2 regions of the Enterococcus sp. DJ147D b genome follow, and region 2 is predicted to be linked to the other one. Evidence: riboswitches for the same ligand, from Rfam matches in the RefSeq annotation. Region 2 holds a riboswitch; the other holds the start of a gene.
The links. Region 2 has a riboswitch for FMN ahead of AC4BD1_RS01335 (bifunctional diaminohydroxyphosphoribosylaminopyrimidine deaminase/5-amino-6-(5-phosphoribosylamino)uracil reductase RibD). Riboswitches for the same ligand answer to the same signal wherever they lie in the genome.
Positions count from the first base shown of each region.

Region 1: linked by a shared signal. The riboswitch ahead of AC4BD1_RS04225 (ECF transporter S component) and the one ahead of AC4BD1_RS01335 (bifunctional diaminohydroxyphosphoribosylaminopyrimidine deaminase/5-amino-6-(5-phosphoribosylamino)uracil reductase RibD) in region 2 are both predicted to bind FMN.

Region 1 covers NZ_CM177104.1:860,399-871,224, reverse strand. The annotation lists gene AC4BD1_RS04235 (M20 family metallopeptidase) at 1-149, opposite strand, end outside; gene AC4BD1_RS04230 (YfcC family protein) at 280-1,800, opposite strand; gene AC4BD1_RS04225 (ECF transporter S component) at 2,192-2,797, opposite strand; FMN riboswitch at 2,921-3,046, opposite strand; gene AC4BD1_RS04220 (pseudouridine synthase) at 3,129-3,845, opposite strand; gene scpB (SMC-Scp complex subunit ScpB) at 3,845-4,420, opposite strand; gene AC4BD1_RS04210 (segregation/condensation protein A) at 4,404-5,174, opposite strand; gene AC4BD1_RS04205 (GNAT family N-acetyltransferase) at 5,192-5,542, opposite strand; gene xerD (site-specific tyrosine recombinase XerD) at 5,561-6,448, opposite strand; gene fur (ferric iron uptake transcriptional regulator) at 6,554-7,012, opposite strand; gene AC4BD1_RS04190 (CvfB family protein) at 7,121-7,984, opposite strand; gene AC4BD1_RS04185 (cell division site-positioning protein MapZ family protein) at 8,153-10,366, opposite strand; gene rpoD (RNA polymerase sigma factor RpoD) at 10,632-10,826, opposite strand, start outside.
Region 2 covers NZ_CM177104.1:254,297-265,122, forward strand. The annotation lists gene AC4BD1_RS01295 (family 4 glycosyl hydrolase) at 1-380, shown strand, start outside; gene AC4BD1_RS01300 (PRD domain-containing protein) at 637-1,476, shown strand; gene nagE (N-acetylglucosamine-specific PTS transporter subunit IIBC) at 1,496-3,463, shown strand; gene dhaL (dihydroxyacetone kinase subunit DhaL) at 3,737-4,339, opposite strand; gene dhaK (dihydroxyacetone kinase subunit DhaK) at 4,373-5,362, opposite strand; gene dhaM (dihydroxyacetone kinase phosphoryl donor subunit DhaM) at 5,364-5,762, opposite strand; gene AC4BD1_RS01325 (glycerol dehydrogenase) at 5,779-6,915, opposite strand; gene AC4BD1_RS01330 (PocR ligand-binding domain-containing protein) at 7,087-8,106, shown strand; FMN riboswitch at 8,168-8,302, shown strand; partial or broken gene AC4BD1_RS01335 (bifunctional diaminohydroxyphosphoribosylaminopyrimidine deaminase/5-amino-6-(5-phosphoribosylamino)uracil reductase RibD) at 8,434-8,604, shown strand; gene ribH (6,7-dimethyl-8-ribityllumazine synthase) at 8,608-9,057, shown strand; gene AC4BD1_RS01345 (PRD domain-containing protein) at 9,380-10,198, shown strand; gene AC4BD1_RS01350 (glucose PTS transporter subunit IIA) at 10,311-10,826, shown strand, end outside.

The DNA.
Region 1 (10,826 bases), 610 kb from region 2:
AACACTTTGTCTAATGCTTCAACAACTTTTGTCCCGAAAGGATGTCCTTTCCCAGTATCCTCTTCATCTAATACAGAAGGGATTCTGATTAGTTCATTAAGTGATTGTAACGCTTGTTCATGATGTTCTTTTGTAACAAATTGTTTCATTACACTTACCTCCTAATAAGATAAAAGACCCGATAGTTTGCCTACCGAGTCTTCTTAAAGCCAACTCAGTTAGCTTTGTTTACTTTATTATTCAATGATAGATGTTTCCAATCATTTTGTCTAGGCAAAACTAAATCATTGCTGCAACGCCGAGAATCACACAGATAGCTACGAATAAAATAGCAATTAGTTTACCAGTAAATTTCCACCAAACTGAGATGTCAAAACGAGCAATCGCAACAGCCCCCATAACAATAGCAGAAGTTGGAGTAATCAAGTTAACCAATCCAGAAGCAGATTGATAAGCAGTGATAACTAAGTCTTTACCTACACCAGCAAATTCACCCATAGGTCCCATAATCCCCATTGTAGCCGCAGCCAAGCCTGATGTTGATGGAATCAAGAATGACATTGGGATATAGAAGATGAACGTGATAATGATGAACACGCTTGAAGATAATGTGCTCAACCCTTGTTCTCCCCAGTGTAAAATAGTATCTGTAATCAAACCATTGTTCATAACAACCTGAATACCACGAGCAACAGCAACAACGATTGCTACACCAATCAAGTCTGATGCACCAGCTAAGAATTCTGAAATGAATTCAGATTCTTTCATACCGTATGTGAATGCAACAACGATCGCCATAACTAAGAATAACATAGTGATTTCTGGGAAGTACCAGTCACCAAGTGGTAACATATCAATCCCTAATACTGTACCAATTACAGGAAGACCTGTTAGCCAGTTTGTTAATGATTCAAAAATAGTAAAGTTTTCATTCAATGTTGTCCAAGGAATCAAGCTGATGATCATGATACCAAAAGTAATAAAGAATAAAATGTTAACAGATTTTTGTTTGCTTGTAATTGTTTCTTGACGGCCAATCGATTCGATATCGAAGTGTTTCATGTCTTCTTGTCGTTGGTTATAAACCAAAGACTTGGTTGGATCTTTTTCGATTTTTGAAGCATAACGATAAACATAAATGATTGAAATACCTAATAAGATCACAAACATTAAGAAACGTAAGCCAATTCCTTCACCCATAGAGATACCAACAGCTTGTGATGCTACCCCAGTGGCAAACGGATTAACTGTTGAAGCCAAACAACCTACTTGCGAACCAACTAAAACGATTGCAACGGCTACTACAGTATCAAAACCAACAGCCATCATAACTGGAATTAGTAACGCATAGAAAGGAATTGTTTCTTCGGCCATTCCGTAAGTTGAACCACCTAAAGCGAATAAAATCATTAAAACAGGAATCAACATTTTTTCTTTGCCTTTAAATTTCTTAACGACAGAAGCGATTCCGGCATCTAATGCACCCGTTTTATTGATAATTCCTAAAAATCCACCCACGATCAAGATAAAGAATGAAATCGGAATAGCTGCTGGTGTCGCACTTGTTAACTCACCCGCTTCAACTCCCAACATCCCATTGATTGGTGCCATAAAAATATCCCAAAGACCTTGTGGATTTTGTTTTACTCGTTGATACGATCCAGCGATGATATTGCCTGCATCATCTACACTATAGTGACCAGCTGGAATGAACCAAGTAAGGACAGCGATAATTGCAATGATAATGAATAAGACCGTATACGCTGACGGCATCTGAAATTTTTTCTTTTTTTGTTCCATTTTCTTCTTCCTTTCCCTTTTTCATTTTTAGAATCAAGTAATATTGGTTCCATCGTTATTTTATCAAAAAGAGCGGCAGAACAAAAATAATATCTCGAATAAATGATACTTTTTGTTCAAAAATCCATTAATAGTGACGACTCATTGCCTCCTTTCATCTAAGATACTTCTTTCAAAGTAATTGTAGCCTGTCTCTTTGTTTTGTAAACAAGCCTATTCGTCATTCAAAAAGAGAAGAATCTCACATTCATTTATTACAAATTCATGTTTATACATAAAAAAATAAAATACTCAACAGCAACTAATAAAACGTTTACATTTGCGGTTTTATTGCATTTTTTTTCAAAAAAAAAAGGACCAAAAAATTACTGGCCCTTTTGAATATTCATTTTTAAATCGTATGTCTTTGTTCTAAAGCATGTTGTTTACGACTCAACCAAGGTAATAGCTTAGCATGTAAAACTAAGAAAGCAGCACTAACGATGAATCCTTTGATTAAATTAAATGGAACAATCCCGATCAACACATAATTTACTAGTGGCATACCTAGCATTTGATTTGCATTCAATCCAAAGAACATCAGATATAATGGTGTAATAACAAAATAGTTTGCGACACTCATAAAAAGCGTCATTGCTAAAGTTCCGGAAACAACGCCCAGAATTTTATTTCTATTTGCATGTTTTTTAATTTTTTTGAAGAAGTAGAAAATTGGTAACGTGAAAATAGTCGTTGCCAAGAAACTTGCAGCATCCCCAACTAGATTGTCTGGTGAAAATCCTGTTGTCACCAGATGTAACAGCGAGCGTAAGAAAGCCGTAGCTACACCAGCTACAGGGCCAAATAAAAACATACTAATCAAGACAGGTATATCACTGAAATCAATTTTTAAAAAACTAAATGCCGGCATAATTGGGAAAGCAATAAATTGCAAAACTAACCCGATTGCAGCGAACATCGCTACCATAACCATTTTTTGTACCCGTGTGTTCTTCATTTGAAATCCTCCTGTTAGGACTCCTCTTCAGCGAACTATCCAACTAATTTTTCAAACAAAAAAACTCTACTTTCGCAGGGAAAATAGAGTTAGAGTTATCTGATAAATGATTAGTCAAATAAGCTCTATCTTCTTTATCCAGACTATACTGTCGGTACCGGAATTTCACCGATTCAGCTATTTCCTAAAGAAATAGGTCGTGGACTATAACCACCGGTCGGGAATTGCACCCTGCCCCTGAAGACGAACCTTTTATATTATTTTGTTTACACTTACATTATACATAGCCTTGAAAAAAATGCAACATTTATCTCTTACAAAAAGTAAGCTATCATTTTGAATGATTTAGTAACGTACTGATTTCTTTTTTATTTAGCTCACGATATTCTCCCGGACGTAACCCTTGAAGAGTCAAATCCCCATATCTTTCTCGTTTTAGTTTTTGCACGGGTAAACCAACTGCCTGTAACATGTTTTTTACTTGATGATTACGCCCTTCATGAATTGTTAACTCAACAATACTATGGTTCGTTTTAGGGTCCACTGATAAGATTTGAACTTTAGCAGGTGCCGTTTTTCGTCCTTCTAATTTAATACCTTTCGTTAAAGGAGATAATACTGATTTTGTAGCAATCCCTTTTACTTTTGCCACATACACTTTATCAACCTCATGCTTTGGATGCGTCAAACGTTGTGCAAATTCGCCGTCATTTGTTAATAGTAAAATACCAGATGTATCATAATCTAAGCGCCCGACAGGGTAAATTCGTTCTTTTACCATCGGCAATAAATCTGTAACCACTTTTCGGTTTTTATCATCTGATACTGCAGAAATAACTCCTTTAGGCTTATAAAGTAAATAATACCCATATTCTTCTTGATAAATAGGTACTTCGTCTACTTCGACAACATCGTGTTTACCCACTTTTACACCTAATTCTCTCACAACTGTGCCATTGACTTTTACACGACCAGCCAAAATAAATTCTTCTGCTTTTCTTCGAGAAGTAATTCCGGCGTGTGCAATTACTTTTTGCAATCTTTCCATTACTTTTGTTCTCCTTCGCTCACTCCATCAAAAAACAAATCCAATGATGCATCATCTTTTAACGCATTTTCTAGTTCTTGTGTGTCTGGTAACTCTGTTAAGTCTTTTAAACCAAAATAATCAAGGAAATAACCTGTCGTTCCATACAAAATTGGACGACCTGGTCCTTCCACGCGTCCTTTTTCTTCAATTAATTTATGAGCAACCAATCGCTGAACGGGACCAGAAGCTTGGACACCTCTGATTTGTTCGATTTCTGTACGTGTAATTGGTTGTTTGTAAGCAATAATTGCTAACGTTTCTACTGCTGCTTGTGATAACGTATTTGATGAACCTTGTGCATATTTTTTTAAAAGTGGTGCTAATTCTTTTTTTGTTGTTAAGACGAAATGGTCTTCTGTTTCGAAAATGTGTAACGCTGAATCAAGAGTCGCCTGATATTTTTTTTCTAAGGCCACAATCAGTTCAGATAATTCCTGTTTATCAATATTCAATAAATAACTTAACTCGTCACTGCCAATTCCTGCTTCACCGGCAACGAAAAGGATAGCTTCTAGTTCACTTAATTTTGTCATTCGTTGTATCTCCTACTACTGGATAAAGCATGATTGAATCATAATTTTCTGCCTGTTCAGCAAAAATCTGCCCATTTTTCATCAGTTCAAGTAATGCCATGAAGGTCGTCACAACTTCTGCTTTTGTTGGGGCTTCAAAAAATGATTCAAATGTACAGCCTGATTGACTGTTTACTAACTTTTCCTTAATAAAACTCATACGTTCTTCGATTGTCGTATCATCTGGGGCAATCGTTTTTTCCACTTTTTGTGAAAATTTTTTCCGTTCTAAAATAGCCTGCATGGCTCGAAATAAATCGACTTTTTTTACTTGCCCACGTTTGAGAGGCAATTCTTTTTCTGCCAAGTCTTCTACCATAGTTGGTTCTTTCGAATAATATAAACTGCGTTCCTCAGCTTTTTCAATCAACTTTTCCGCTGCGTACTTATATTTTCGATATTCTAAAAGTTGTGTGACCAATTCGTCACGTGGATCTTCTTCCCATATCAGATCATCTTCAATTGCTAACTCCTGAACGGGCAGTAATGTTTTACTTTTGATTGCCATTAGTGTGGCTGCCATTACCAAATATTCTCCAGCTAACGCTAGCTCCATCGTTTTCATCGTGTGAATATAGTTCATGTACTGCTCCGTAATCGTCGCAATTGGAATATCGTAAATATCAATTTCCATTTGCTGAATCAAATGAAGCAATAAATCCAATGGCCCTTCAAAAATATCTAGTTTAATATTGATTTCAGTCAAATGTTTCACTCTTTCTTAGTTATGCTTCATTGCCATTTAGATAAGTAAGGTTTCGTAACTTCAGTTGCTAAAAAGGTCACTTCGGGGTATTTTTCCTGAAGCTCATTTAGCATCAGAAAGCCCATATTTTCTCCTCGGTAAGAAGGATTCAACGAAATATCATGAATGATCAATTGATCCTTACCTATCCATTCAATACCGATGATCCCTTGGATGTTCGTCGAGTCTTCTGGAGTGAAGAAAAATAGTTCATACTTATTTTCTGCTTCATAAACATCGATTTCTTTTAACAAATCTGTTTGATCCGATAATTTTTTATGAAAGCTTAACAAGCCCATTGCAATTTTTCGGTTCTCTTTTCGGTAATGTGTTAACATTATTTCACCTTCCTCTAATTAAGCCCTTGGAAAATGCTGCTTGTAAACATCTGTCATTCTTTTTTTCGTGATATGTGTATAGATTTGTGTTGTTGAGATGTCTGCATGTCCCAATAATTCTTGTACCGTCCGTAAGTCAGCTCCATTTTCCAACAAATGCGTAGCAAAACTATGACGTAAAGTATGTGGTGTGACGTCTTTACGAATACCTGCTTGCTGTACTAATTGCTTTAAGTTCTTCCAAATTCCTTGTCGAGAAAGTCCTTTTCCATGGTTGTTTACAAATACATGCAGTTCAGAAGTATCTTTCACCAACAATGGACGTGCCTCATCCAAATAACGTTCTAGCCATTGGATTGCATAATCTCCCAAAGGGATGATCCGTTCTTTATCTCCCTTACCAATTGTTTGTAGTAAGCCAAGAGAAAGATGAAGATCCCCAAGTTTTAGATTGATCAATTCACTAACCCGCATGCCAGTTGCATACATTACTTCCAAAATTGCCCGATCTCTAATTCCTAATGTTTTTGAAGTATCCGGGGTTTCAATCAATATTTCGACTTCTTTAAGCGTCAATGTACTTGGCAATTTTTGTGCTTTTTTTGGTGTATCAATATGTTGCATAGGATCATGGTCCGTATAGCGTTCTTGTCGCAAAAATTGATGAAATCTTCTTAAGCTAGAAATCATTCGAGTAATTGTTGCAGTCGCTTTTTGTTCTTCATGTAATTTTTCTAAATACTGAATGACTAAATAACGATCGACCATTTGCCAAGAGGTAATCTTCTTTTCTTCCATAAAATGCAAATATTGTTCCAAATCGCGTTCATAACTTTTACGCGTATTGGCAGAAAGTCCACGTTCAATATTCAAATAATGAAGGTACTCACTTAATTCTTCTTTCATACTATAACCCACCTCATGCTTTCTCTATCATATCAGATACACCTTTATTTCGATAGTCCATTTACGTTATCTGCACAAAGAAAAAGCCGTCTTTCAACAGACGGGCTACTTTCTCTTTTCGTTTTCTTGACAGTTATGACAAATTCCATGAAAGGTCAAACGATGATCTTTCACTAAAAAATGATATCTTTTTTCAACAACTTCTTCAACTTCTCCCAAAAGGTCTTCTTCGACTTCCTCAATAGCACCGCAATTAAGGCATAGTAAATGGTGGTGAAAATGCTTCGCACCATCTTTTCGTAAATCATAACGAGCTAATCCGTCATTGAAGCTCACTTTATCGACAATTTTTAAATCAGTCAAAATTTCTAACGTGCGGTAAACCGTTGCAAGACCAATTTCTGGACTTTTTTTCTTAACTAAAAAGAAAATCTCTTCGGCAGACAGATGCTCCTTTTCATTTTCTAAGAGCACAAGTAGCGTCGCCTCTCGCTGCGGAGTCAATTTAAAACCTGATTCATGTAATTGTTGTTTCGTTTTCTTCATTGCTAATATAGCATTCATTCATTAATTCAACTCCAACAATTTATAATAATTATAAATAAGCAAATAATAATACTCTGTTAAATTATAATAATTATAAGCTAGTTAAGAAAAACATGCAAGATATTCTCAATTAGATTTTTCGATTAATTTCGTCACACCGTCTTCTTGCTTAATCAATCCTTGCTTCATCAGATTTCCCATTGCACGTTTGAAAGCACCTTTACTGATTCCAAAAGTTTTCATAATATCTTCTGGATCTGATTTGTCCGTAAATTGTAATTGTTTTTCTGCCGAACGTTCTAAAATCGTCAAAATCATTTGTGCATCATCACTAATTGCTTCATGGGCGCGTGGTTTCAGAGAGATGTTTAAAACACCATCTGGTCGAACACCAACAACACGACCACTTACATGTTCACCTAAGCGCGGCTCTTGGTAACGTTCAGACGGATGAATAAACGCCACATAAAAATCATCGGTCAAGACATACGTTCCTGCTAATTTCAAGCGATAAGTCGTTCCCGAAACATCTTTATTTTTTAGTTCTTCATTTCCCTGCTTACTCAATGATTTAAAGATTTTTTCGTCCGCAAGCTCACCCCAAATACGATTTTTTGCATCTACCTTCAAGGCAATCATTAATCGATCTCCTTTTTTAGGCCACAATTCCGTCATTGTTGGTAATTCATCTAAAGAAACAACAAAATCTTTATCTGGTAAGCCAATATCCACAAAAGCACCTAGATCTCTTCTAGTTGCTGTTACTGTTCCAAAAGCATAATGACCAATGCGACTTTTAGGAATCAACGTTGTTAAACGGTTTTCATGTTTTTGATTTTGATAGCCAAATCCTTCAACCGCTTCACCAATTTTATGCTCGCCTTCTGATTTGCTCAAACCAAAAGTTTGTCCATTCTTTTGGACAAAATAATTTTTTTCATTTTCATCAATAATAATTCCTGTAAATATATTTGCTAATAAATTATTCATTTCGATCTCCTTTTAATTGAAAGGCTTTGTTTTCCCATCACTTTTCTCTGCTATCATAACATACAGCTTTCACCAAGAACAATGTTCCAAGCAGTAAGGCATAAAAAAACTTAGGCGATCATCTATCTAGATTCGCCTAAGCCATTCGCTTGTTTAATTAGTAATTTTTTAGTTACTTCCATTTCCACCAAACCAACCTGTTTTACAGTTGATTGTTACGATATAAAATGGTAAAGCACTTTCACCGATACCGTTCATTAGCGAAGATTTAGTTGAAGTTGCGTAAAGATTGTAGTAGCCTTCACCATTTCTGATTTGTGCCTTTTCTAACTTATAGCCGCCGTCAACAATATAGCCTCGTTGAATACAAGTAGCGATGACACTTTCTCTTACTCCAGATGCCCAGTTCCACGCTGCGTTGGAACTATCTGCAACATCACTTGCATTTGTTCCCATGATCGGTTGATTCGCTGTTGAGCCTGAGCCAACAGTTGTGTTACTAGAAGCTGTGTTTGCTTTTGCAGCTTCCTGAGCTGCTTTTTCTGCTTGAGCTGCTTGAGCCGCAGCAACTTGTTCTGCTTTTGCTTTTTGCTCTGCTTCTTGTTTTTCTTTTTCTTCTGCAGCTTTTTTCTCAGCTGCTTGTTTTTCTTTCTCCGATAATTGATGATCTACTTTTGTTAATTGTTGCTTGAAAGAATCGGCAAGTTCTTTGTTTACAATTTTATCAACAGCTTCTTTCGCTGTTTTATATTGATCCCGCGTAGCTGATTCAACAACTTTTTCATCTTGGTAAACAACTTTTGTCTTTTCTTCAGCTGTTTCAATTTGTTCGAGTTGTTTCTGCGCTTCTTGCTGGGCCTTTTGAATAAGTTCACCAAAATCTGAATCATCGGTTTCAATTGCTTCGATTTTATCAGTATTTCTTAGCACTGGTTTTTCGGCTAAATGATCATCTTCAATTACTGGGTCAATAAACAAATCATTTACTTTTTTGATATTGATTATCTTTGCTTGAATATCATCATACGTCTCATTCAATTCTTGATAATCTTTTGTAGAATCAACTTCGTTTAACTCTTGTTTGATTTTCGACAAATCTTGATTCAAGTGGTCTGTACGAATGAATTCATTTTTATCACCAAAGTAAAAACTAGCTAGTTCCTTTTTGATTTCAGAGACTTTTTTTTCTTGTCTGGCTACCTCAGCAATTCGTTCAGCTTCGACTTTTTGTTGATTGTCATAGTATGCCCAACCACCAACACCTAGTAAAATAACTGCAGCTAACAGTAGGTAAGGACCTTTTTTAACTTTTTTGGACTTTCCAGTTGGTTGTTCTGGGTTTGGAGTTATCATTGCTGGTTCTTTTCCAGCTTCTTGATTTGCTTTAACAGACGCTACAGCAGGCTTTTTAGTCATTTGTTCAGTTGGTTCGTCCGCTTCTACTGGTTGATTCACAGTAGCATCATATTCGGGAGAATTCACTTCTTCTTTTTTTGAAGCTTTTTTTAAATGCTCATTTGAACCTACTTTAGCAAGCTTTAAAGATTCATCCTTTGCTGATTGTTTCTGAGAAACAGCTATTGGTTCTTCTGCTGTTTCTTCCGCTTCGTCAACTTTAGATTCCCGCCCTTCAACAGCTGGCACAGCAGATTTTTCTTTCGTGACCAACTCTTCTGAACGTTCTATTTTTTCTCCTTTTTCGTCGTCGCTTTTAGCAGAAGTAGACACGACAGCTTCCGTGTCAGCACTGTTTTCTTCTTTGTTATCTGCTGCACCTTCTGCAATCTCAGATGTCTGATTAGCAGCAATCTTTTCATGGATCATTTGCATCAATTCTTTTGATTGTTCTTCATCCACGTCTTCACGATGTGCTTGGATATAGGCTGCAAGAATTGATTGATCATCTTCTTTTTTTACATTTTCTTTTAGTTGTGTAATACGCTCTTGTTTTTCTTTTTCAACTACTTCATCAACTGAAAGTCCTTTTTCAGTGTTGATTTCATTTTGATCCTTTGGTTGCTTATCTCGATTTTTTTTCATAGGCTTGACAGCTTTCTCTTTCTTTTCTTCCAATCGTTCACCCGCAGTTTCTTTTTCCGCTACTGCTTCTGACTTTTCCGAGACATCAAACAATTCCATAACTGATTCAAGTGGTAAATCTTTTAGTTCTGACCATTCAATTGGGTCATTTAGCTCTGTATCTGGAAAATCTGGTTGGTTATTCTCTTCAGGAAATTGTTCAAGAGATTGGTCTTTCGATTCGATAACATCTCGTTTATTTTGAATGTGCTGATCTTTTTCTTCAAGGCTAAAGCCACAATCTGGGCAAACTTTTTGACCCTTAATCTTTTTCGATCCACATTTTGGACATTTTTTTTTCACTTAGTGATCGGCTCCTTTAACTAAGTTTAACGCTAACATTTAATCTATCACATTCTGACCTATCAGCCAATAGTTTATCTTTACGATTTTCTAACAAATAAGTAAATCGAACGTTAAAAATAAGGATTAAAAATTTTTTTGTATTAAAAAATATTTTTTAATTCCATCATAAGTATTAGAAAATAGCTATTACGTAATTTTTTTATTTGATCAACTAAAAAGCTGACACAAAACGTTGATTTGTTTTGTGTCAGCTTTTTGTTTTTTATTCTAAGAAATCTTTTAATTGTTTTGAACGTGAAGGATGGCGTAATTTTCTTAGGGCTTTTGCTTCAATCTGACGAATACGCTCACGTGTTACGCCGAAAACTTTCCCTACTTCTTCTAAGGTTCTTGTTCGACCATCATCTAAACCGAAACGTAAACGCAACACGTTTTCTTCCCGGTCAGTCAGTGTATC
Region 2 (10,826 bases):
CAGGTGTTCATGGAAATTATATTGTGGATATTGCGTATGCTATTATCCATAACACGCGCGAACGCTTTACAGTCAATAAAAAAAACCAGGGATCAATCGCAAATTTTGATCCAGAAGCAGTGATCGAAGTTCCGGCATATGTTGGAAGCATGGGGGCAGAAACAATTACCATCGGACACATACCAACTTTCCAAAAAGGACTGATGGAGATGCAGAAAGCTTACGAAAAAATGACAGTCGATGCAGCTTTGTCAGGTTCTTATCAAACCGCATTAGAAGCAGTTATGTTAAACAAAACAATCCCTAACTATACGGTGGGTAAAAAAGTTTTAGATGAACTTCACAAAGCAAACAAAGAATTCTGGCCAGAGTTAAGTTAACTCAACAGTCGCCAACCAAAAAATAAAGAAAGCGGTTGACAAAACACTGTTTGGTCTATACAATTTAGTTGTTAACAATATTGATTTCATGTGACTAGATCATACTAGGCATGGAAAGATGACGTGGGAGAGGAATTTTCCAGGTGATTTTTCCATGCTTTTCTTTTGTCTAGAAATTTTTTAGGCCAAAAAATTTCTGGAAAATGATTATTAGTTGAGAAATCAAAAACCTATTTCTGCAGAAAAGGAACTCATTATGAAAATTAAAAAAATCTTTAATCAGAATGCCGTGTTGGTAGACGATGACGGACAAGAAAAAGTTGCAATTGGAAAAGGAATCAGCTTTGATAAAAAAAGAAATGACCTTATTTTTATGAAGGATATCGAGCGCCTTTTTGTCATGGAACCAGAAGGACAACTTCGATTGCAAAACTTATTGAATCAAATCGATGAAAAATATTTATTTGCAGCTGAAGAAATCATTCAACATGCAGAAACGGTTTTGATGGAGCCGTTGAATGAACATATTTTGATTGCATTAACAGATCATATCGCATTTGCTGCCGAAAATATGAAAAATGGTATCGTAATTCGCAACAAATTGTTACGAGAAATCGAAGTTTTATATGACGAAGAATTTCAAATTGCGCAATGGGCTGTAGAACATTTGACGAAAACATTAGATGTGCCTTTCACCTATGATCAAGCAGGGTATATCGCCATTCATATCCATTCAAGTCGTAGAAATCAATTGAATAATCATCGAAGCATTCGAGAAGTGACGATTATTTCAGATGTGATTCGTTTGATCGAGGCAGAACTTGAGGTGGATTTGCACACACAAGAGATGTCTTTGAGCTACACGCGTTTAGCAAATCATTTGAGATTATTATTACAACGTTATAAGAACCAACAGTACGCTGTTTTGGATGAAGATATTTTAAAAATGGTCAAGAAAAAATATATAGCAAGTTATGAAATGACGAAAAAAATTCGTGTTTTATTACTTAAACAATATCAAATGTCTATTACGAGTGAGGAAATGGGTTATTTAGCAATCCACATCGAACGCTTACGTAGTGCCGTTTGTGATTAAAAAATAGGGAGAGAAAAAAATGAAAGCTTATATGCAAAGAATGGGTCGCTCATTGATGTTGCCGGTTGCAACATTACCTGTAGCAGCTTTGTTCATGGGGATTGGTTATTGGATTGACCCAAGTGGTTGGGGTGGAAATAACATTTTGGCGGCTTTTTTAATTAAAGCTGGTAGTACAATTTTAGATAATTTAGGATTATTATTTGCAGTCGGGTTAGCATTAGGGATGTCGAAAGATAAAGATGGTTCTTCTGCTTTAGCAGGATTAGTTGCTTTCTTGACACCGATGACTTTAGTAAGTAGTGCATCAGTTGCATTGTTCACAAAGGTTGATGTTGAGCAAGTAAACGTTGCGTTTGGCGCAATCAATAATAAAAATGTTTTTATTGGGATTTTAGCTGGGCTAGTTGCAGCAGCAATGTACAATCGTTTTAGTAAAGTAAAATTACCAATGGCATTATCTTTCTTTAGTGGAAAGCGCGCGGTTCCAATTGTAACTGCTGGTGTGATGACTTTGATTTCGGCATTATTGATTTTTATTTGGCCGCCAGTTTACAATACCCTTGTTTCATTTGGTGAATTGATTTCTGGAATGGGCGCAGTGGGTGCTGGATTATATGGCTTCTTTAACCGTTTGTTGATCCCAACAGGCTTGCATCATGCGTTGAACAATGTGTTCTGGTTCAACCTTGCAGGAATTGATGATATTGGTAAATTCTGGGCAAGTGAAGGAACAAAAGGTATTACTGGAATGTATCAAGCTGGATTCTTCCCCGTAATGATGTTTGGTTTACCAGCAGGGGCGTTAGCAATCTATCAATGTGCTCGTCCAGAGAAGAAAAAACAAACAGCATCATTGATGTTAGCAGCTGCATTTGCTTCATTCTTTACAGGTGTGACCGAACCATTAGAATTTTCATTTATGTTTGTTGCTTGGCCATTGTATGTTGTTCATGCCGCTTTAACAGGTATTTCAATGTTTGTAGCAGCACTTTTCCATTGGACAGCAGGATTCAATTTTAGTGCAGGTTTTATTGATTTCTTCTTAAGTTTACGTGTACCAATTGCGAATAAACCATATATGTTGATCCTACTCGGCTTGGTGATGGCTGTTGTTTACTATGTTACTTTTATGTTTGTTATCAAAAAGTTCAACTTGATGACACCAGGACGTGAAGAAGGTACAGGTGAAGAAACACCTGATTTAGCAACTGGTAACGATAAGTTTTCTGCTTTGGCAGATAATATTTACGCTGCTCTTGGTGGTGCAAGCAATGTAACATCAATCGATAATTGTACAACACGTCTTCGTTTACAAGTGAAAGATACAAAGCAAGTTGATCAATCAAAAATTAAAGCAACTGGTGTTCCAGGAGTGAAAGTAATTGATGATCAGAATATCCAAGTTATTGTTGGGACAGAAGTGCAATTTGTTGCTGATGAAATGAGTAAATTACATGGAAGTCCTGTCAGTCAATCAGCAGGAACAGTAGTAGTTACGGAAGAGATCAGCAAGCCTGAAGGGCCACAAACACAAGATGTATATGCTGTAGCTACTGGGAAAGTGATTCCAATCACTGAAGTCGGTGATGAAGTATTTTCACAAAAAATGATGGGAGACGGCTTTGCGGTAATTCCTGAATCAGGTGAAATTTTTGCACCGGTTGCTGGGAAAGTTACAAGTGTCTTTCCTACTAAACATGCAATTGGTTTAGTAACTGACTCTGGGATTGAAGTATTAGTTCATATGGGAATCGATACCGTTCAATTAAATGGTGAACCATTCACTGTCTTTGTTAAAGAAGGTCAACAAGTCGGGCGAGGACAAATGCTTGCAAAAGTCGATCTAGCAAGTTTGAAGGCAAACGGTAAAGAAGCTGACATGATCGTTGTCTTCACAAATCCAGATAGCATCGATACGTTTTCAGTAACAACTGGTCAAGAGGGTGAAGTGAATGAAATTATTGGGACAGTCACGAGTAAGTAATAAGTTTTGGCACCAAACGACCAGCTCCGAGCAAAAAGAAATGATTTTCTAAAAAATGTTTCCATATTTTTATGAAAAGTGGGCATATTATCCAATAGTAGTAGCGTTAAACTATTTATTCTAACAATAAAAAATACAAAGAATATACTAAGAGGCAAAGGCAATCAATTTGATTGTCTTTGCCTCTTTCTAATGACTTTAGTCGGTTTCAATCGCTAAAGCGATTGAAACAAAAAAACCACGCGTCCTGCGCGTGGAATCAGTTGCTTCTTTCTAGTTAAGATAAGGTAATAAAGTTTGGAACAAAATGGCGCTGGAAGCAGCTCCCGGATCAATATGGCCAATCGAACGTTCACCAAGGTAAGAAGCGCGTCCTTTTTTGGCTTGTAAATCTTTTGTATGTTCTTTGGCAGCTGTGATTTCTTCTGCAGTTAGAAGTTGATTTTTTTTGAGTATTTCAGCTACAGGAGCCCAAACATCGACCATTGTTTTATCATCTACATTGGCTTTTCCACGTAGTTGGATCCCATTCAACCCTTCTTGTATAAGTTCACCTAACTGTTCTTCATTTGTAATGGCAGTAACTTCTTTTGTTGCTTTAGCAAAATTCATGAATGCCGTACCATATAATGGACCGGAAGCTCCACCTACTTTTGAAATCAAAGACATAGCTAAGATTTTAAACGTATCAGTAATGGTTTTTGGTTGTTGTGCAACAAATGCTTCTTGATAAGCTGTCATGCCACGAGCCATATTATTTCCGTGATCGCCATCACCAATTGGTGTATCTAATTCACTAAGCATGTGTTTGTTTTGTTCGATTTCTTGAGAAAAATCATTCAACCATGCTTGTACTTTTTCAACTGTCAAATCCATTGTTATTCTCCTTTTGTCAATCATTCTTTTAAGTTAGCCCCATGAGATGGTTGCAACTGGACTTGTTAAAGCTTCCACCCAAGCTGGTGTTGTCAAATCAATCAGTGTTAGAGAAAGACCTTGCATGTCAATAGAGGTCATATAGTTTCCAACTTTGTGGAAATAAACGTCAATCTCTTTATCCGCAAGTAAAGTTAATACATCATTGATAAAGACAAACTGTTCCATTAAAGGGGTGCCACCCATACCGTTGACTAAGACACCAACTTTTTTAGGTGTTTCTGGATAAGCCTGAACTAATTTTTCAACTAATTCTTGTGCTAATTTTTTTGAAGGTTGTAATTTTTCACGACGGTAGCCTGGTTCCCCATGGATACCAACGCCAAATTCGATTTCATCTTCCGCTAAAGTAAAACCAGGTTTTCCAACTTCAGGAACAGTTGCAGCCGACAAAGCAACACCAATCGTTTTGGTTGATTGGACAACTTTTTCGCCTAACTCTTTTAGTTCTGCTAGAGAAGCACCGTTTCGTGCGGCATCACCTAAGATTTTATGAACAAGGACGGTTCCGGCAACACCTCGTTTTCCAGCAGTATAAGTGCTGTCTTCTACAGCAATATCGTCGTCAACAACAACGATTTCTGTTGGAATGTCGTTCATTTCGGCTAAATCTTTTGCCATTTCAAAGTTCAAGATGTCACCAGTATAATTTTTAACGATTAATAAAACACCTTTTCCCTGATTGGTTGCTTCGATAGCACGTTCGATTTGATCTGGTGTAGGAGAAGTGAAGACATCACCTAGAACAGCTGCACTTAACATTCCATCACCGACAAAACCAGCGTGTGCAGGTTCATGCCCGCTTCCGCCACCAGAAACTAATCCGACTTGCACATTATCTGTTTGATTCTTAGCAATGACTCTGGAATCATCGACTCGATGAACAAGTGTCGAATAACTTTTTACCATTCCTTCAAGCATTTCTTCAATAATATTTTGTGGTTCATTAATGATTTTTTTCATTTTAGTTCCAACCTTTCTGTGCTGCTTGTTTTGCTTCATTGACAATATGGTCGGGATCATCAGAAACACTTGCTGTGATTCCAGCTGCGAATGCTCCTTCAACTAAAGGAGCGTCTACTAGAACATATTTTTCTTGTAGCTCTGGTTCTAATAAATCATAAGCAAGCTCAGCACTTAAGACCGCGCTGCCAAGATCAGCGAAGACAAAAAAGATATCGCTATCAGTTGCTTCATTGACTGCATCTACAATTTTGGTTGGATCGCTACCTAATTCTCCATCAGAAGTTCCACCTAGAGAAAAGAGTACGACATTCTCACTTTTGCCCATTTGCTCGATCATTTCTTTGAGCCCATCTGTAATCATTTGACTATGAGAAACGAGTAAGATACTTTTTTTCATTCTAAAAAACTCCTTTTTAGTTACGCATTCTATCTTTGTAGGTTTGTCCAATTCGATCAGCGACGATTAGAGCATTTGCAACATCTTCGACAACAATTGGGAACGGCATTGAATGAATGGATTCTTCAGGAATACAAGCGATTTTTGCTACTTCAAGTGCTTCTTCATAAGTAATGTGATCCACACCTAAATCAGCTAGCGTCAATGGTAACCCAACAGAAGCCATAAAATCCATGACGGCATTCATTTCTTCTTTTTTTGCATCTTCCAGAACTAACTGAGTTAATGTTGCAAAAGCTACTTTTTCACCATGAAGGTAGCTATGTGCACCAGGTAAAACGGTCATTCCGTTATGAATGGCATGAGCTGCAGCTAAACCGCCACTTTCAAATCCTAAACCAGATAACAAAATATTTGTTTCGACAATTTTACTCAATGATTCAGTCACTAAATTTGCATCGCAAGCAATTTTTGCGTTCAAGCCGTCTTCTTGTAGGTGTTCCCAACATAATTTTGCCATTGCTAAGGCAGCATAAGTACCACTAGCAGGAGGAGTTAATCCTTCTCTTGAGCCCATTGGCAAACTTGCATTAACGCGGGAATAAGAATGATGTGTTGCACGTGCTTCAAAATAAGTGGACAGTGCATCACCCATACCAGCAACTAAGAAACGAGTAGGTGCTTTTGCGACCACTTTTGTATCCACTAAGACAACGCTTGGACTTTGTTTAAAATAAGCATAGTCGTCAAATGAACCGTCTTCATGGTATAAAACAGCCGAGTGAGAGGTTGGTGCATCTTGCGCTGCAATCGTTGGAACAATAATTAGTTTTTCACCCTCAGCGACCACTTTTGAAGCATCAATCGCTTTTCCGCCACCTAAACCAATAATGCAGTCAGTGTGTTGTTCTTTAGCTACTTCTTGCAATCGTTTTGTTTCTGCTCGAGTGACTTCACCACTGAAACCGCCTTCAACAAATGATACGCCAAATTTTTCTGCGGTAGCATCAAGTTGTGGTCGAATACGAGCCACATCAGCTGGATTTGCAATCAGTAATGCAGAAGAACCAAAAGTCGATACGAAGTAACCTAAGTTCAGTAATTCATCTTCACCTTGTACATATTTAGTTGGTAAAATTAGTGCTTTTCTCATCAGTAGTTCCTCCTTGTTATCGTTTACTATTATAGCATAAAGCGTTATCATCAAAGAATCATTGAGTTTTGACGTCGTTTTCTTTTGAGAATGTGTTGAATTATTTTGCGAAACAGGAGTATTTTGTCATTTTAGCAAAATACTCCTATACTACTAACTAGAGGTGAAGAAATGGGCACAACTTTATTTGATATCGAACAAGTTTTAGATCTAGATAAATGGGAAAAAGTTCAAGAAAGTCTAGCTCTTGCTACTCATTTGGCTATTATTTTAGTTGATTATCGAGGTAGACCAATTACGAAACATAGCCAAGTCCAACCCTTTTGTCAGTTTGTACGCAATCATCCTGAATTGGCTGTGTATTGTGAAAAATGTGATTCAAGAGGAGGCCTGGAAGCCGTTCGAACAGGAGAGCCGTTTATTTACCGTTGTCATTTTAATATTGTTGATATGGCAATTCCAATCATGGTTGATAATCAATATGTTGGTGCAATCATGGCCGGAGAAGTTCTGCTTGTAGATGGGCAAGAAAAGCTAGAACAAGTATTGCAAGTAGAAAATCAAAAAAGACTAGAAGCATTTAAAGACGAGCACCACGAATTATTTGAACAATACCCGAAATTTACGCTGGATGATTTACAAAAAAACGCGACAATGTTAGAAAGTTTAAGTGAATACATCGTAACAGAAGCAATCAAAAAAGATTATTTGATTAAAGCGTATAAGCAGACACTCCGTATTTCCAAAAAAGCAGAAGTACCAGATCAATCAGTTGATTTAAAAACAGTGCAAGCAGATATTCGTCACTCTTTATTGGAAAACCAACTAGCGGCAGAAAAAGATAGTTATCTAGCCAAAAATAAAATGCTCCAACCGGCAATTGATTTGATTTTTGCCAATAAAGGAAGTCATGTCGATTTAAATATGTTAGCCACTGTGACGAATTTGAGTCCAAGCTATTTAAGTCGGCAATTGAAAGAAGAATTTGGAGAACCTTTCAGTCAGATGTATGCTAAATTAAAAATTTATTGGGCGGAACAATTATTGAAGACCACAGATTTAACAATCAGTGAGATTAGTGATCAATTAGGTTATGTTGAAGCTAGTTACTTTGTTCGTTCATTCAAAAAAATCAAGGGAATTACACCATTGAATTACCGGAAGCGACACAAACGTTCTCCGATGACTTGAAGCAAGTTGCCAATCAAGTGCAAGAAAAAAGCCGTTGACATTCTTTTTTCGTTAATTGAATATGTTTCTTCGGGGTAGGGTGTAATTCCCGACCGACGGTGACAAGGCTAATTTGAAGTCCGTGACCCGCAATAGTTGCGGTTGATCTAGTGAAAACTAGAACCGACAGTTAAAGTCTGGATGGGAGAAGAAAAACTTATCGAAACAAACGACGGGAAAAGTGTCTCTATTTTTGTCGTACTTCTTTGAGTTTATTTTGACTATTGGTCTCGTGTAATTACACGAGGCTTTTTTGTTTGGAAAGGAGGATTTCAATTGGATGAACGATTGATGAAACAAACGATTCTAGCAGCAGAAAAAGGACGTGGAAAAACATTTACGAACCCTTTAGTCGGTGCAGTCATTGCGAAAGACGATCAAGTCCTAGCGGTCGGCGCACATTTAGCATATGGCAATGCACATGCAGAAAAAGCAGCAATTGATTATTTAAAGAAAACTTTTATGACATACGAAAAAATTGGGATTGTCATTGTACGAGTTAACGAATGTATTACATCAAAACTATTAAGTGGAGCAGTCGATAACTTACTCCGTCACGGTGTGAACGAAGAGGATATTGATGTTTATTGGATTCCTGGATCATTTGAGATCTTGTTTATGACCAAGAAAATCTTGGCAATGAAACAATATGATGACGTACTGACTCTTGGTGCAGTGATTCGTGGAGCAACGACGCATTATGAATTGGTTAGTAACGAAGTGGCAAAAGCAAAAGGTGTGGCTCAAGTTGGTTTAGCCTCGGAAACGCTAGTTATGTTTGGCGTGCTAACAACAGAAACGATTGAACAAGCAATTGAACGCTCAGAGACGAAAGCTGGAAACAATGGTGCGAGTGTGGCTCAAGGATTGCTTGAAATGATTTCTTTCACACAACAACTCACTAATAACTGAGTACAGTAGTACTTTGCCCATTTGCTTCCTTAAAAAATTAGAAAAACTAGAAGTTGCATTTTCTACCATTACACAATCGGGTAGAAGGTTCATTTTTTTTAAGTTCTGTGATTCTTGCTAATAAATGGCTGATTTTAATAACGATTGTAATAAAAAATAAAAAACGGTTACATTTGTTGTTGACTTTTGTGGTAGATACCGTTATGATGTTCACATAAAAGGCGTGTTACTGGTCCGACCAGGCATCAACCAACATGTAATAGACTGTGGAAGCAGTTTATTAATGTTGGCTTTTTTATTGTCTTAGATTGGGGGTGGCGAGTTGGAGATCATCAAGAGTATCAATAACAATTTTGCATTAGCGATGAAAGATGGCAAAGAAGTCATTGTTGCAGAAGTAGGAATTGGCTTTGGAAAATTTCCCAAAACGATTGCAGAAGATGAAGTCGAAAAAGTGTATCAACTAAATGACTCAAATCTAAAGGGAATCAATTTGGCTCAATTTCCGTTAGAAGTCATGAATTACGCTCATCAAATTGTCAAAAAAGCTGAGCAAGAACTCCAGTTACCAACGACAGATCTTTTGTTTTTAAATGTTGCAGATCACACCAACTATATGTTGCAGCGTTTGGATCAAGGAATTTCTTTGAGCGCACCGTTTCGAATTGAGATCGAAAAATTTTTCCCAAAAGAATTTGAATTGGGTAATTGGGCGGTGAACTACTTGGCTGAAGAAACAGGTAAAGAAATACCGAGACAAGAAGCACACGCCTATGCCTTACATTTTATCAATAGTCAAGCAAGTCTTGGTGAACGTGAAAAAGTGGATCCTTACATTAAAATTATCAGTGATGTGAACAATATTATTACGTATCATTTCCATAAAGAGTTCCCAGAAGATTCGTTTTATTATTTGCGTTTTGTGACACATCTTAAATATTTTATTGCTCGAAAGCTTAATCATGAGACAACTGAGTATCGAAAAAATGAATTGTATCAAACACTGCGAGCACAATATGTACAAGAAGCGCAGTGTGTCAAGAAAATCGAGCATTACTTACAAGAGTCTTACGGTTGGACGTTGGACGAAGAAGATTTGCTTTATCTGCTGATCCACATTAAAAAAATAAGTGAAATTTGAGTGTAACTGGTTCGACCAGGCATAACCAAAAAAACGACTCTCTTTTGATTGAAGAGGGCTAGTTTTTTTGGTTTTTTGTTTTTTACGAACAATTTTCAAGGAGGAAAAAGAAATGGACGATCGACAAAGAGCACAAGCAATTTTAGAAGCAGTGGGAGGAAAAGAAAATGTTTCGTCATTAACACACTGCGCAACACGCCTGCGTTTTTATTTAAATAATGGACAAAAAGTTGAGAAAGAAGAAATCAAAGAAGTACCCGGCGTGATTCAATACGTGGAATCTGGTGGGCAACATCAAGTAGTGATTGGTAGTGACGTGGTGGATGTCTTTGATGAATTAGTTAAACTATTACCAGAAGATGCAGAAGAACAAGGAGATGAAACAAAAGAGAAACAAAAATGGTACGATGAATTATTTGCGACAATTTCAGCTATTTTTACTCCTTATATCGGAGTGCTGGCAGCAGCGGGGATTTTAAAAGGTTTTTTGATTCCACTTTCTATGTACAACATTTTGCCGGTAGATAGTGGATTATATCAATTATTGAGTATCTTAGCCTCTGGTATCTTTACATTGTTACCCTTGTTTATTGCAGTAACAGCAGCGAATCGATTTAAGACAAATCAA